One region of the Planomonospora antibiotica genome, then DNA from elsewhere that is predicted to be linked to it. Evidence: riboswitches for the same ligand, from Rfam matches in the RefSeq annotation. Region 1 holds a riboswitch; each other region holds the start of a gene.

Region 1 (4,433 bases):
GGGCCGCGCGCCGCCGCCTGATCTGACCCGGACCCGGTCCGGAGCCGCGTCCGGTCCGGAGCCGCGTCCAGTCCGAAGTCGCGTCCAGTCCGAAGTCGCGTCCGGTCCGGAGCCGCCGCCTCCGGCCGGACTCCGCCTCAGTCCGCGATCCGTACGGCGCCGGCGAACGGACGGCCCGCGATCGGAGCGATGCGGACGACGTCGCCGGTCCGCGGCGCGTGGACCATCAGGCCCCCGCCGATGTAGATCCCGACGTGGTGCAGGTCCCTGTGGAAGAAGACCAGGTCTCCGGGGCGCATCTGCTCCTTGGGGATCTGCGTGCCCGCGGTCCACTGGTTGCCGGTGTAGTGCGGCAGGCTGATCCCGACCTTCTGGTAGGCCCACATGACCAGGCCCGAGCAGTCATAGCTGCCGGGACCCTCGGCACCCCACACGTAGGGCTTGAGCTGCTGGCTGAGCGCCCAGCGGGCGGCCTCGGCGGCCTTCCCGCCGCCCACGATCGGCATGTCGACCTTCACGGCCCGGCCCCCGCCGCCGGCGCGCTCGCGCACCTCCCGGAACAGGTTGCTCTCGACCCGGGCGACCAGCCGCTCGATCTTGGTGCGCTTCGTGCCGAGTTCGTCGAGGAGGGCGGTGACCTCGGCGGTCCGCGCCTTCGCGCTGGCCTTCGCCCGCTCGGCGGCCTGGATCGCCCGGCTGACCTGGGCGACCTCCTCGCTCTGCCGCTGCTGGAGGGCGTAGGCGGCGGCCGCCTGGTCGAGGAAGGCGTCGGGGTCGCCGGAGGAGGTGAAGGCGAGACCGCCGCCCAGGCCGCCCGTCATGTAGCTGCTCTGCGCGAGCAGGCTGGCCTTGTGGCGCCGGGACTCCAGCTGGGACTCGCTGGTGGCGAGGGTCTTCTTGGCGGCGGCGGCGGCCCGCTCGGCCTGCTTGAGCTTGACCCGCTCCCCGTTGTACTGCTCGGTGAGCTGAGCGATCTCCGTGTGCAGCTTGTCGGCCTGCTTGGCGAGCTGCTGGAGGCTCGGCTGGGGGTCGGCGGCGGCGACCAGGGGGGTCCCGAGGGTCAGGGAGGCGAAGACGGCCGCGACGACGGTGATCCGGAGCGGGAATCCGTGCGGGGTGCGTTCTCGGTAGCGGGCGTGCTTGCCCGCATGTTCTCTCCCGCGTTCGCGCGTGCGCTTCACCAACAGGCTCCTCTTCCTCGCACCGCCTACCGGGTTAGCTGACGGGTTCGGGCCGGAGGCAGCCCTACCGAGAGCGCTGACGGCGTCTCGGATTCACCCCGGGGGACTTCAGGGAGGTGGGTCCCCGGTTCTCCGCGCTCGGAGATTCGGCGGGCCGGCTCTCGGGGTGAGCCGACATCGAGCCTGGACACTAGTGCAATGGGAGTTCAAGCTCAACCAGAACTCCAAACTTGGTAAGGATTCTCAAACGAGGAAATCACGGGCAGGTCACACGGAGTCATGATCGGTGTGACATTGCGCTGCCCGCCGCCCGGCTCTCGGCCGCAGCGTGGGGTCTTCGCCGGCCTGCGCTGCCGCACCCGGGAGAACCGGTGGCCGGCGGGAGACGGCGGGGAGTGGTGCGGCTCACGCCCGGTGACGCATGATGCTTCTGGGGGATGAGTTAAGGACGAGCCGTAACCACAGACGACAGAGGACGTACTCTGATCGAATGACGGAGCAGGTTGCGGAGCATTTCCCCACGCAGGCCGTACCCCACGCCGAGGCGATCACGGTGCGCCGGGCGCGGACCCCGGATGTCCGGTCCATCAGGCGGCTCGTCGACACCTACGCCGGGGCGGGCCCGCGCCTGCTGGAGAAGGCCACCGTCACGCTGTACGAGGACGTGCAGGAGTTCTGGGTGGCCGAGCGGGCCGGCCGGGTCGTCGGCTGCGGCGCGCTCCATGTGCTCTGGGAGGACCTGGCCGAGATCCGCACGGTCGCCGTCGACCCCTCCTGCCGGAAGATGGGCATCGGGCACCTGATCGTCTCCCAGCTCATCCGCGCCGCCCGCGAACTGGGCCTGCGCCGGGTCTTCTGCCTGACGTTCGAGGTCGATTTCTTCGCCCGGCACGGATTCCGCGAGCTCCAGGGGACGCCGGTCTCCCCGGAGGTCTACGCGGAGCTCCTCGCCTCCTACGACGAGGGCGTCGCGGAGTTTCTCGAGCTCGAGCACGTCAAGCCGAACACCTTGGGGAACACCAGGATGCTGCTGCACCTCGGCGAGAATGACGCCGGGGCTGACTACCAGGAAAGGTGACTGTTCTTACCTATGTCGATACCTTGTGCAGCAGCAAGCATGCATGTCTGACATAAGACACATGCCCAGTCGAAGTGAGGTGACGCGGTGAGCACCGGACAGCCGCCGTATCCGCAGGATGATCCCGACCGCGATCGCACACCGTCGGGGCAGCCGGAATACGGACAGCAGAACGCGTACGGTCAGCACGCCCAGGGCGGGCACGACCCCGACGTGACGATCGTGGGATACCGGGGCGAGGGCACGGGCCCGCAGACCCCGCCCGCCTACGGCCAGCAGCAGGGCTACGGCCAGCAGGCCGCCCAGCCGGGCTACGGCCAGCAGGGGACGGGCGCGTACGGCCAGCAGCCGGGCTACGGCCAGCAGGCGGCCCAGCCGGGTTACGGGCAGGCGGCCTCCCACGAGCAGGGCTACGGCCAGCAGCCCGGTTACGGCCAGCAGGCCGCCCAGCCGGGCTACGGCCAGCAGGGGACGGGCGCGTACGGCCAGCAGCAGGGCTACGGCCAGCAGGCGGCCCAGCCGGGTTACGGGCAGGCGGCCTCCCACGAGCAGGGCTACGGCCAGCAGCCCGGTTACGGTCAGCAGGCGGCCCAGCCGGGCTACGGGCAGGCGGCCTCCCACGAGCAGGGCTACGGCCAGCAGCCCGGTTACGGTCAGCAGGCGGCCCAGCCGGGCTACGGCCAGCCCCAGGGGTACGGCCAGCAGCCGGGCTACGGCGGCCAGCAGGGCTACGGTCAGCAGGCGGCCCAGCCGGGCTACGGCCAGCCCCAGGGGTACGGCCAGCAGCCGGGTTACGGCCAGGGCTACGCGCCGCAGGGCGTGACGCCTCCCGGGGCCCCCGCCCCGCTCGCGGAGTGGTGGCAGCGTCTGGTGGCCCGCCTCGTCGACGGGGTGATCCTGGCGATCCCGACGCTCATCCTCAGCTTCGCGCTGGCCGGGCTGATCGTGCTGCCCAGCTTCGGAGCCAACGGGATCACCGAGGGGAGCACTTTCCTCTACGACCTGCTCACCTCGCTCCTCGGGTTCCTGATCTACGCCGGCTACGAGTTCTTCATGCTCAAGCAGAACGGCCAGACCGTCGGCAAGATGGTCATGGGCATCAAGGTGGTCCCGGTCGGGAGCGTCTCGACGGCCGGCGGACTCTCCGCGGACGCCGCGCTCAAGCGTGCGGGCGTGCTCTACGGCCCGACGGGTCTGCGCTGGGTTCCGGTCGTCGGACCGCTCATCGGCATCTTCAGCCTGGTGAACGTGCTCTGGCAGTTCTGGGACAAGCCCTTCCAGCAGTGTCTGCACGACAAGGTCGCCTCGACGGTGGTCGTGAAGGTCAAGTAGTTCCGTGATCGACGGGGCCGGCGGAGGAACCGCCGGCCCCGCTTTCATGCCCGGGCGGGAAAACGGTGTCGGGCGGTCTCCCCGGGGCAGACTGCGGGGGACTGCAAAACCATTCGCGCCGGCGGGAGGAACGCCATGGCCGCCTCTCCGCGTCCCGGAGACAATCACCTCGGGCCGGCTTCTTCTCCGCCCGCGGGCCCCTATACGGCCGTGCCGGTTCCGCCACTCCCGGACGGGACGGGCTTCTCCCTTTCCCGGGCCGCGAGGGCCGGAGGAGCGGGCGGAGGCGGGCCGAGGACCCCCGCCCCTTCGGGAGGCGTGGGAACGCCATCCGGTAAGGGAGCCTTCCGCCGGGTGGATCCGCCGCTTCCGTCGCCGTATGCGGCCCTCCCGGACGCTCCGCCGCCCGCCGAATGGTGGGAACGATTGGCGGCGCGCATCATCGACGCCGCCGGCTTCGTGGCGCTCTACTGGATTCTCTCGCTGTCGTTCTACTCCCTCCTCGCGCCGGCGGGTGAAGGCCGCGGCGCCGATCCCCGGGTGCTGCCGGGGTTGTTCGCCGGCCTGATCGCCTTTGGCGGTTATACGCTCTACGACTATGTCCTGCACGCCCGGGACGGCCGTACGATCGGTAAGAAAGTCATGGGGATCAGGCTGGTCCCGTACGGCGGTGCGGGCCCGGACCGGGCCGGTCTGGTGCGGAGGGCGGCCCTCTACCCGGGCGTTCTCCTGACCGCGGGCATTCCCGCGGTGAACCTCCTGGCCGCGGTCCTCGGCTTCGCGGGCGCCCTGTTCATCCTCATGGACAAACCCCTTCAGCGGGGGCCGCACGACAGGCTGGC
Region 2 (4,433 bases), on a different contig from region 1:
GATTTTGCGCATCTGCTCGATCTCGGCCTGCTGGGCGGTCACGATGGTCGCGGCCAGCTGCTTGGCCTCAGGGTTGATGCCCTGCGCCTGCTCGGTCTTGGCCATCTCGATGGCGCCGCTGTGGTGAGCGATCATCATCTCCAAGAACATGCGGTCGAACTCCGCACCCGTGGCCGCCTTGAGTTTCTCCATATCCTCCTCGGTCATCATCCCGGACATGGCGTGCCCGCCGTGACCTTCCGCCGGAGCCGTCGGTTTCCCCCAGGCCGACAACCAGCCCGTCATGGTAGTGATCTCCGGATCCTGGGCGGCTTTGATCTTGGCCGCCAGGTCCTTGACCTCCGAATCCGCAGCGCGTGTCTGGGCCAGCTCAGCCATCTCCACGGCCTGCTGATGGTGCACGATCATCGTCTGTGCGAACGTCACGTCGGCGTCGTTAAAGGCCGCACTGGGCGGCTGGCTGGCCGCCGTCGTCGTCGGAGCACTGGTCGCCGCACCGGTGGGAGCGGTCGCTGAATCCTCGCCGCCGCAGCCAGTCAGGAGAACCAGCGCCCCGATCCCGGCCACGGCGCTCAGCGTAAGCCGAGCGGACAGAGATCGCTCGTCGATCATGCTAATGCCCCCTTTAGAAAGTCCCCGAATATGCCCGGACCGCACCGCAGGCGGATCCGGAGCCCTCTGGCACGGATCCGGCCCCCGAATGCATAGCCAGCGGCCGTGCCGAGCGCAGCAGGTATGTTCCCGTAGAAGAACGGGCCATTCCACCAGGCCGGGGCCCATAGAGGCGGATCTTGACTGGTGCAGGCATTGCCGGATCACGACCGAGGCCGGCCTGCTTCATGGCCTGTACCAGGCTGGTCTGTACCGGGGCCGGGCGGGCTCGTGCTGCTGGGATGGCGGGTCGCCGCCTTCGCTGGGGAGGGGTATCGCGGGTAGCCGTAGCCGACGACATCGGAGGTGGGTCGGATGCGCCGCTCGACTTTGCCCTTGTCGGTGTTGCCCTCGATCGTGGTGATCGTGCCGTCCTCGTTGTCGCGCTCCACCAGGCCCATATGGTCGATCTTGTAGATGCCGCGATCGTCGTCGCTGTCGAGGTCGAAGTAGACAAGGGCGCCGGGTTTGGCCAGGTGGCCCCAGCGGTGGCGGTCTTGGAACCATCCGGCCCAGGCGATGGCGTAGGCGTCCGCGCCGATGACGGACCGCAGGCCGGCCTGTTCGCCGACCCAGGAGATGAACATCGCGCACCAGGGTGCGTTGGCGTAGTTCTCCATGACTCCGCCGTCACGGGCCAGAGTCTCCTGTGCGCGCTGCGAGGCCATGTACCAGGAGTGGAACTTGGTGCCACCGCCGACGGTGTTCTCGGTGATGCCGATCTGCTTTTCGGCCACCTTGAGCAGCGACTCTGCCGGGGTGGGTTTCTTTGGGGGCAGCTTGCCGGCTGGTGGCGGTGCGGCGCCTTTGCTCAGGCGCGCATCGTCAGGCTGGGTCTGCTGGGGCGCATCGGCCATGAAGGCGGGAGCACCGATGGGCAGGGCGCAGGTGATGAAGGTTATGCAGACGGCGGCGCGTAGCAGATTGTCGGGAAGAAGCGGAGAAAAAACATGACGATCGCTCATGTGAGGTCTCCCTCCTGCCTCGCCCACCGGGCCGGTCCTTAGTTCTGGCGGGTAGGCCTCGCGAAATGCTGGGTGGGCAGGAGCACGTGCATCCCGCGATACGCTCCTCGGCATCGCAGGATCCGGTCCACGCAGATGTCTGCCACACAGGAGCGTTATACCCCTCTTCGTTGCCATATGTCGGAATATGGGGAAGGTCTATCGCCCGGCGGGAGGAGGAGAGGAGGGCTGCCTTTCCGCTTCGGTCCGGCGTCGCTCCATCATGTGCCGATTGGGCGGCACCGGGCTGAAGATCAGTACATCGAGATGTGCGGATGGTCGTAGTGGTTGGCGGTGATGCTTCCGCGATCGGACATGAAGCGCCAGCCCGAGCCCTGGTTGATGCGCTGGCGCCAGATCACGTACTTGACGCCGAGCTTGTCCTTGTTCTTGATCGCCCAGTCGGCGATCTCGTCGCCGAGCTTGAGATTGGCCGCCGAGGGCATCGCACCACCGGCGCTCATCATGAAGTCGCAGGCGCGCCCGAGCGGGTGCTCGCCGCCGTCGTTGGCCGCCCGGTAGCAGCCGACCGCGTAAGGGAGGCTGAAGCGTCTGCTGATGGCATCGCGCATGTTCCGGGTGCGATCGGTGATGTTGTCGGGCCCGTTGGGCAGCTGGGGAGCCCAGCTGCCGTTGGAGCGGCGGCCGGAACCCAGCGGGACAAGCTGGTCGAGCCTTTTTTTGATGTCGCGGATGAGCCGCTCGGCCTCCTCGCGCTGGTCCTCGACCTTCTCGGCCTCCCCCCGGATCTGCTCGGTGAGCCGGGCGGCCCGCTCGGCGGCCCGCTTGCGGGCGTCCCGGCTACGGGTGAACCCCTCCAAGTGGGCACTCTGCTGGGCGAGCAGCTGCTCCATCAGCGCGGCGCCGCCCATGTCACCGGGGAACAGCAGCGCCGGAAGGTCGCCGGAACTGCTCTGGTAGCGGAGCTGGGCGATGGAATCGACCTCGCCCTTGGCCGCGGTGAATGCCTCCTCGGCCTTGCGCAGGTTCTTCTTGGCGACGCCCTCGGCCTTGTGCGCCTTGGCCAGCGACTCGCGCTTGGCGGCGTAGGCCTCGATGAGGGTGTCGACCTTCTTGTTGAGCCTGGCCAGGTCCTTCCTGAGCTCGGCCTCAGTGGGCTTGGGGGCCGCGCTGCCCGCGGTAGGGACGCCGAGGATGAAACCGAGTCCCGCGGCCAGGAAGGCGGCCACGATCGCATGACGACGGAACGCAGGGGATGCGGGGGACGCAGCCGCCACGAACTCTCCTCTCCTTCAGCCGACCGGGTTAGCTGACGGGTTCGGGCTGGAGAAAGCCCTTCCACCGAAGTGGTTCACCCCAGGTGCGGTGGTTCCCCGGCTCCCCGGCAACGCGCCAAGGATTAGGCAGCCCGGCCACCAGGGCCGAGGCAAAACGAAGCATAGTAGTAAAGACTTGGTGATATGTACGCAATCCGATACCCGGTGGCGATCAGGCTGTGATCGCCGCTGCCGTGGCGGGTAAGCGGAGAAGAACAGGCCTCCACCAGGGAAGAGCTGTCGCGGAAGGGCGTGATCCTCATCATCACCTTGGCCGGGGCCAGGCTCATCCGGCCATACCTGGCAGAGGGGAACAGCAATGACGATGCCGCAAGCCCTGCTATGGAAAGTAGTAGAAAGTGGTCACGTGTTCATCCCACACCCCACCGCGCCCAATGCTGGACGGCCCCGGCGACGAGCTGTACGGCGATCGCCGCACCGAGCAGGCCCATGATCCGGGTGATGAGGTTCAGCCCGTTGTCCTTGAGGACGCGGCCGATGAGGGAAGAGAACCGCAGCGTCATCCAAGTCAGGACGAGCGCGGCGACCAGAGCCAGAACCACAGCGGTTACCGCAGCGAAGCTGCCGGCTTTTTCCATGTAGAGCATGACGGCGGCGATGGCTCCAGGCCCGGCCAGCAGCGGCGTGCCCAGCGGGACGAAGGCCACGGCGCCGCTTTCGGCGTTGGCGCGCTCTTTGGCGCAGTCGGCTTTGAGTAGATCCAGTGCGATGAGCGCCAGGAGCGCTCCACCGGCGACCTGGAGCGCCTGCAGGGAGATACCCAGCGCGTCCAGCAGGCGATTACCGGCGATCGCGAAGACGGAGACGATCCCTGCGGCGACGAGCACGGACACGCGGGCTGTTCGACGGCGACCGGCCGGATTTTGATTACGGGTCAGGGTGAGGAAGATCGGCACTGCGGCCAGCGGATCGAAGATGACGAGCAGGGTGACGAACGCCTGGACAAAGAGCGCGGAATGGGCGGTCAGAACGGCGATGGACATGACGAGACTCCACGGGACAAGAGGACATCCCCGTCCCCTGGCCTCTGGAGAGTCGCTAGGGGAGCGGGACGGACCGGGGGACCGTGGAGTAGCAGGGCACCGTCCAACGCAGCCACACCGCGACTTCGGCGTCAACCCGCTGGGTGATCATGTCTGCACCTCCTGGCACGCTCAACCTCCAGCCTGACTTCAGTATTCCTTCCAAGCTGATTGAGATCCGTACGCGAAAGCGGGCAGATCCACCGCTCGCTCCCCGCTGCCGGCCACGCCTCCGCCGCCATCAGAAGCAGCGCGGAGGGTGCCGAAGGGTTGCCGGGACCATAGCGCTGCAGGCCGTCGGGGTGCGGCAGATCATCGTTCATGCCGCAACCGAGTGGAGCCCTTCCCCCGAACCGGGGGAAGGGCTCCACTCGGTTGCAGCGGCGGTTCCTATCTGAAGCCGCGCAGGCGCAGGCTGTTGGTGACCACGAACACGCTGGAGAACGCCATCGCCGCTC
Region 3 (4,433 bases), on a different contig from region 1:
TCCGATGAAGGTCTTGTCCCCGGCCAGCTCCCAGTCGTGCAGGGACACCCAGGCGGTGTAGCCGAGCGGGAAGAGGCCGAAGACGGCGAAGAGCAGGAAGTACGGGGAGACGAGGAAGTAGGGGGTCGCCCGGAGGTCGAACCGGGCGAGGCCCTTGCCGCCGCGTCCCTGGTTCCGGGGCCCGGAAGACCGGCGGGGGCCTTCCCGCCGCGCCGGAGCGGGGGTGTCGACGTTGAGGGTCATCGGTCAGCCTTTCAGCTCAAGGGCAGGCGACGGGCCCGGCGGCGGGGTCGCCGCCGCCGGGCCCGTGCCGAACGGGAGGAGGATCAGCCCGCTGCCTTGGTGCCGGCCTCGACGAACTTGGTCCAGGCCTCGGCGTAGGGGATCGAGCCCTTGTCCATGCCCTCGAGGACCTTCTCCGCCGCGGTCTTCACCTGGGCGTGCTTCTCACCCAGGAAGAGGGGGAGCAGGTCCTTGACCGAGGCGCCGAAGATCTGGCCGGTCGGCGCGTCGTTGAAGAACTCGTTCTTCAGGTCGGCGACCGCCGGGTCCTGCTGGGCGGGGATGGAGCTCGGGAAGGCCGCGGCCTCCTTGAAGGCCGCGACGTGGCCCTCCTTGCCGGTGAGGTAGTTCAGGACCTCAGCGGCCTCCTTCTGGTGCTTGCTCTGCGCGGGGATCGCGAGGTAGGAACCGCCCCAGTTGCCGGCGCCGCCGGGGACCGAGGCCACGTCCCACTTGCCCTTGTTCTCGTCACCGGCCGCGCCGGAGACCACGCCCAGCATCCAGGCCGGGCAGCCCATGGTGGCGAAGCCGCCCTTCTTGATGGCGGCGTTCCACTCGGGGGTGAAGGAGGCGAGCTTGGCGGTCAGGCCGGCCTCACTGAAGGACTTCACCGTGTCGAACGCGGTCTTGACGGCCGGGTTCTTGTCGATGACGAGCTGGTTGTTGGTGTCGAAGTAGGCGATGTTGCCGTTCTTCGGCCCCTCCTGCGAGAGCACCACGTTGAAGAGGGTGTTCGGGCCGTCGAGGAACTTGGGGTCGCCCTTGCCGGGGTTGGCGGCCTGGAACTTCTTGCCGGCCTCCATGAAGGCGGCCCAGTCCGGCCAGAGCTTGCCGACTTCCTCGCGGTCGCTCGGCAGGCCGGCCTTCTCGAACAGGTCCTTGCGGTAGCACATGGTCATGCCGCCGATGTCGGTGCCCAGCGCGAAGAGCTTGCCGTCCTTGTTGACGCCGTTCTCCCACTTGGCCGCGGGGAAGTCGGCCTTGCGGTTCTCCAGGCCGAACTGGCCGAGGTCGGCGAAGAACTGCGGGCGGGCCTTCATCAGGCCCATCGCGCCCTCGTCGATGCCGACGATGTCGGCGGCGCCGCTGCCGGCCTGCAGCTTCTGCAGCAGCTGCGGGAGGAAGACGTCCTCGAACCGGTCGGTCAGGTTCTGGTACTTGACCTGGATGTTCGGGTGCTCGGCGTTCCACTTCTTGACGGCCTCGTCGTAGCCGAAGTTCTCGCCGCCGCCGAAGGTGTGGACGGTGATGGTGACCGGCGCGGCCGCGGCCGAGGACGCGCCGTCGCCGCCGGCGGCGGGCGTGGGCTCGCTCGAACCGCAGGACGTGATCGCAAGGGCGGTGGCCGCCATGACCGCTACTGCGGCGAGCTTGCCCTGCCGCTTGGTGTTCAACATTCCGGACCCCTCTCAGGTGGTCGCCCGAATCGGTGGGAGGTGCAGCCGCGGCCGGTCCCCGACAAACCCGGACCGAGGCTGGCTGCTCTGCAACATGCTTTGGGAGCGCTCCCACGAAGAGTGGACGATAGGCAACCGGAACGTCAATATGCCGAAACTCAACCGTTACATCTTGGACTTAAACCTAGGACATATAGCGGTTTATCGGGAGATAAGCCTCAGATAGGCTGTTGGGAGCGCTCCCATCACGTGAGCATGCATCCCGGTTCTTCCGGGGCCGGGAGGAGGGATCCCCCCGTCCGCGGACGGGGGGATCCCGCTCCCGGAGGGCGGAGCCGGCCGCCGGGCGGGGAACCGGTCCCGGAAGCCGGAAGAGGGGTACGGCCCGCCGGGCCGTACCCCTCCGGTGCGCCGTCCGGCGCGGATCAGGACCGGTAGACCGGATAGCCGTAGCCGACGACCTCGGCCTTGGGGCGGACGCGCCGCTCGACCTTGCCGTTGCCGGTGTTGCCCTCGATCGTGGTGATCGTGCCGTCGCCGTTGTCCTCCTCGACCAGGCCGACGTGGTCGATGCCGTACAGGCTGTCGCCCCGCTTCCAGTCGAAGAAGACGACCGCGCCGGGCTTGGCGGTGGTGCCCCAGTGGCCGTTGGCCCGGAACCACTGGGCGTAGGTCACGGTGTAGGCGTCCCAGCCGAAGACCGGCCGGATGCCGGCCTGCTCGCCGACCCAGGAGACGAACATCGCGCACCAGGGCGCGTTGGCGTAGCCGCGGATCGCGCCGCCGTCGCGCTCGACGGTCTCCGCGGCGCGGTGGGAGTCCATGTACCACCGGTGGAACCTGGTGCCGCCGCCCCGGTCGTTCTCCTTCACGCCGATCTGGCTCTCGGCGATGGAGAGCACCTCCTCGGCCGAGACCCGGGGCAGCCCGTCGGCGATGAGCTGCAGGGGGGTCCTGGCCGAGGCGGCGGCGGAGGCGGGCAGGCCCCCGGAGATCCCGGCGGACCCGGTGAGGACGTCGGCCGAAGCCTGGCGGGGGGCCTCGGCGTGGGCCGGAGGGCTCGCCACGGCGCCGCCCGCGAGGGTGACCGACGCGCCCAGCAGGACGTGGGTCAGGCGGCGCCGCCTCGCGGAGGCGGGCGAGGCGGGAGACGCGGTGGGGGTGGGAGACGCGGTGGAGGCGGGAGACGCGGTGGGGGCGCCGCCGGTCTTCGCGGGGGAGGTGCGGCGGTGCTTCACGGGGGAGGTACGGCGGTGCTTGCCCATGCGGGGGTTCGACTCCTTGCTCGGCTTCCGTGCCGCCTACCGGGTTAGCTGACGGGTTCGGGCCAGGAAGTGCCCTACAGCGCGCGGGCGCTGATTCACCCCGAGGGAGGTGGGTCCCCGGTTCCGCGGGGTCGCGGATTCGGCGTCCATGACCTCATCGGGAGGAGGCCGGGCGGGCTGAGTCACGCCGCGGCAAAGTCCGGTCAAGACGGGGTGAGGGTGCGGGCCGGGGGTCAGCGTGGAGTATCGAACAGGCAAAGGATCAATAAATATGAAAAATCGGGCTGGGCTCGCCCGGTGGCGAGCCCGGCCCGAGAACGGTGGTCCCCCGAACGGCCGCCGGGCGGCCCTCAGCTCACCTGGTTGAACGTGGCGGGGTCCGGACCGAGGCGCCGGCCCGCGTCCAGCGAGGCGATCGCCTCCATGTCCTCGTCGTCCAGCTCGAACCCGAACACGTCGAGGTTCTCGGCGATCCGCGACGGCGTGACCGACTTGGGGATCACCACGTTGCCCAGCCGCAGGTGCCAGCGGAGCACCACCTGGGCGGGGGTGACCCCGTGCCGGGCCGCGACCCCGGCCAGGACCGGCTCGTCCAGCAGCCCCCGGCCCTGGCCGAGCGGGCTCCACGCCTCCGTGACGATGCCGTGCGCGGCGTGGTGGCCGCGCAGCTCGGCCTGGGGGAGCTGCGGGTGCAGCTCGATCTGGTTGACGGCCGGCACGACGCTCCCCTCCTGGAGCACGCGCTCCAGGTGCTCCACCGTGAAGTTGCTGACCCCCACGGCCCGCACCCGGCCGTCGGCGTACAGCTTCTCCAGTGCCCGCCACGCCTCCGGGTACAGGTCCTGCGCCGGGACCGGCCAGTGGATCAGGTAGAGGTCGAGGTAGTCCAGGCCGAGCCGTTCCATGGTCGCGTCGAACGCGCGCAGCGCCGCGTCGTAGCCGTGGGCGTCGTTCCAGAGCTTGGACGTGACGAACACCTCCTCGCGCGGCACGCCGGAGGCGCGCAGGGCCCGGCCCACGCCCTCCTCGTTGCGGTACAGCGCGGCGGTGTCGATGCTCCGGTAGCCGGCCTCGAGCGCGGTGGCCACGGCGGTGGCGGCCTCGTCGTCGGGCACCTGCCAGACGCCGAAACCGAGCCGGGGCATGCGGACGCCGTTGTTGAGAGTCACGAGTTCCATGCCTTCATGATCTCCCATCCACACCGGGACGAACCGGCTGGAACAGTGCTTTACCTCTCACAGGGCGTGGTCGGCTGTTCACCCGGGATTCCCGGTCCCGTAAGACCGCCGCGTTACGTTGGGGCGGTCGTGAACGGGTCATCGCCCGGCGTGGAGCAGGACGGTCGAGACCACGCGCGGGATCAGTGTTCGGCCGTAGCCTGGGTGGAGTCCCCGCTGCAGATGCTCTGCGCGGTGGAGGCCCACCACGCGGGACTGCTGGGCACCCGGACCCGGGTCGTGTCCCGGGCGGGGCTGCGCCCGCTCGCCGT

The links. Region 1 has a riboswitch for cyclic di-AMP ahead of IEZ06_RS16015 (C40 family peptidase). Riboswitches for the same ligand answer to the same signal wherever they lie in the genome.
Region 2: it holds a riboswitch for cyclic di-AMP, as region 1 does, so the genes downstream of both, IEZ06_RS34000 (coiled-coil domain-containing protein) here and IEZ06_RS16015 (C40 family peptidase) in region 1, are expected to answer to the same signal.
Region 3: it holds a riboswitch for cyclic di-AMP, as region 1 does, so the genes downstream of both, IEZ06_RS13825 (CHAP domain-containing protein) here and IEZ06_RS16015 (C40 family peptidase) in region 1, are expected to answer to the same signal.

Annotation. Positions count from the first base shown of each region.
Region 1 covers NZ_BMQE01000015.1:48,897-53,329, forward strand. The annotation lists gene IEZ06_RS16010 (LuxR C-terminal-related transcriptional regulator) at 1-26, shown strand, start outside; gene IEZ06_RS16015 (C40 family peptidase) at 138-1,181, opposite strand; cyclic di-AMP (ydaO/yuaA leader) riboswitch at 1,190-1,343, opposite strand; gene IEZ06_RS16020 (amino-acid N-acetyltransferase) at 1,672-2,259, shown strand; gene IEZ06_RS16025 (RDD family protein) at 2,347-3,591, shown strand; gene IEZ06_RS37185 (RDD family protein) at 3,727-4,433, shown strand, end outside.
Region 2 covers NZ_BMQE01000076.1:13,741-18,173, reverse strand. The annotation lists gene IEZ06_RS34010 (DUF305 domain-containing protein) at 1-612, opposite strand, end outside; gene IEZ06_RS34005 (CHAP domain-containing protein) at 816-1,616, opposite strand; gene IEZ06_RS34000 (coiled-coil domain-containing protein) at 1,910-2,893, opposite strand; cyclic di-AMP (ydaO/yuaA leader) riboswitch at 2,897-3,032, opposite strand; gene IEZ06_RS33995 (MarC family protein) at 3,304-3,936, opposite strand; gene IEZ06_RS33990 (heavy metal translocating P-type ATPase) at 4,366-4,433, opposite strand, start outside.
Region 3 covers NZ_BMQE01000012.1:37,039-41,471, reverse strand. The annotation lists gene IEZ06_RS13835 (carbohydrate ABC transporter permease) at 1-243, opposite strand, end outside; gene IEZ06_RS13830 (ABC transporter substrate-binding protein) at 327-1,679, opposite strand; gene IEZ06_RS13825 (CHAP domain-containing protein) at 2,105-2,944, opposite strand; cyclic di-AMP (ydaO/yuaA leader) riboswitch at 2,964-3,099, opposite strand; gene IEZ06_RS13820 (aldo/keto reductase) at 3,295-4,122, opposite strand; gene IEZ06_RS13815 (hypothetical protein) at 4,327-4,433, shown strand, end outside.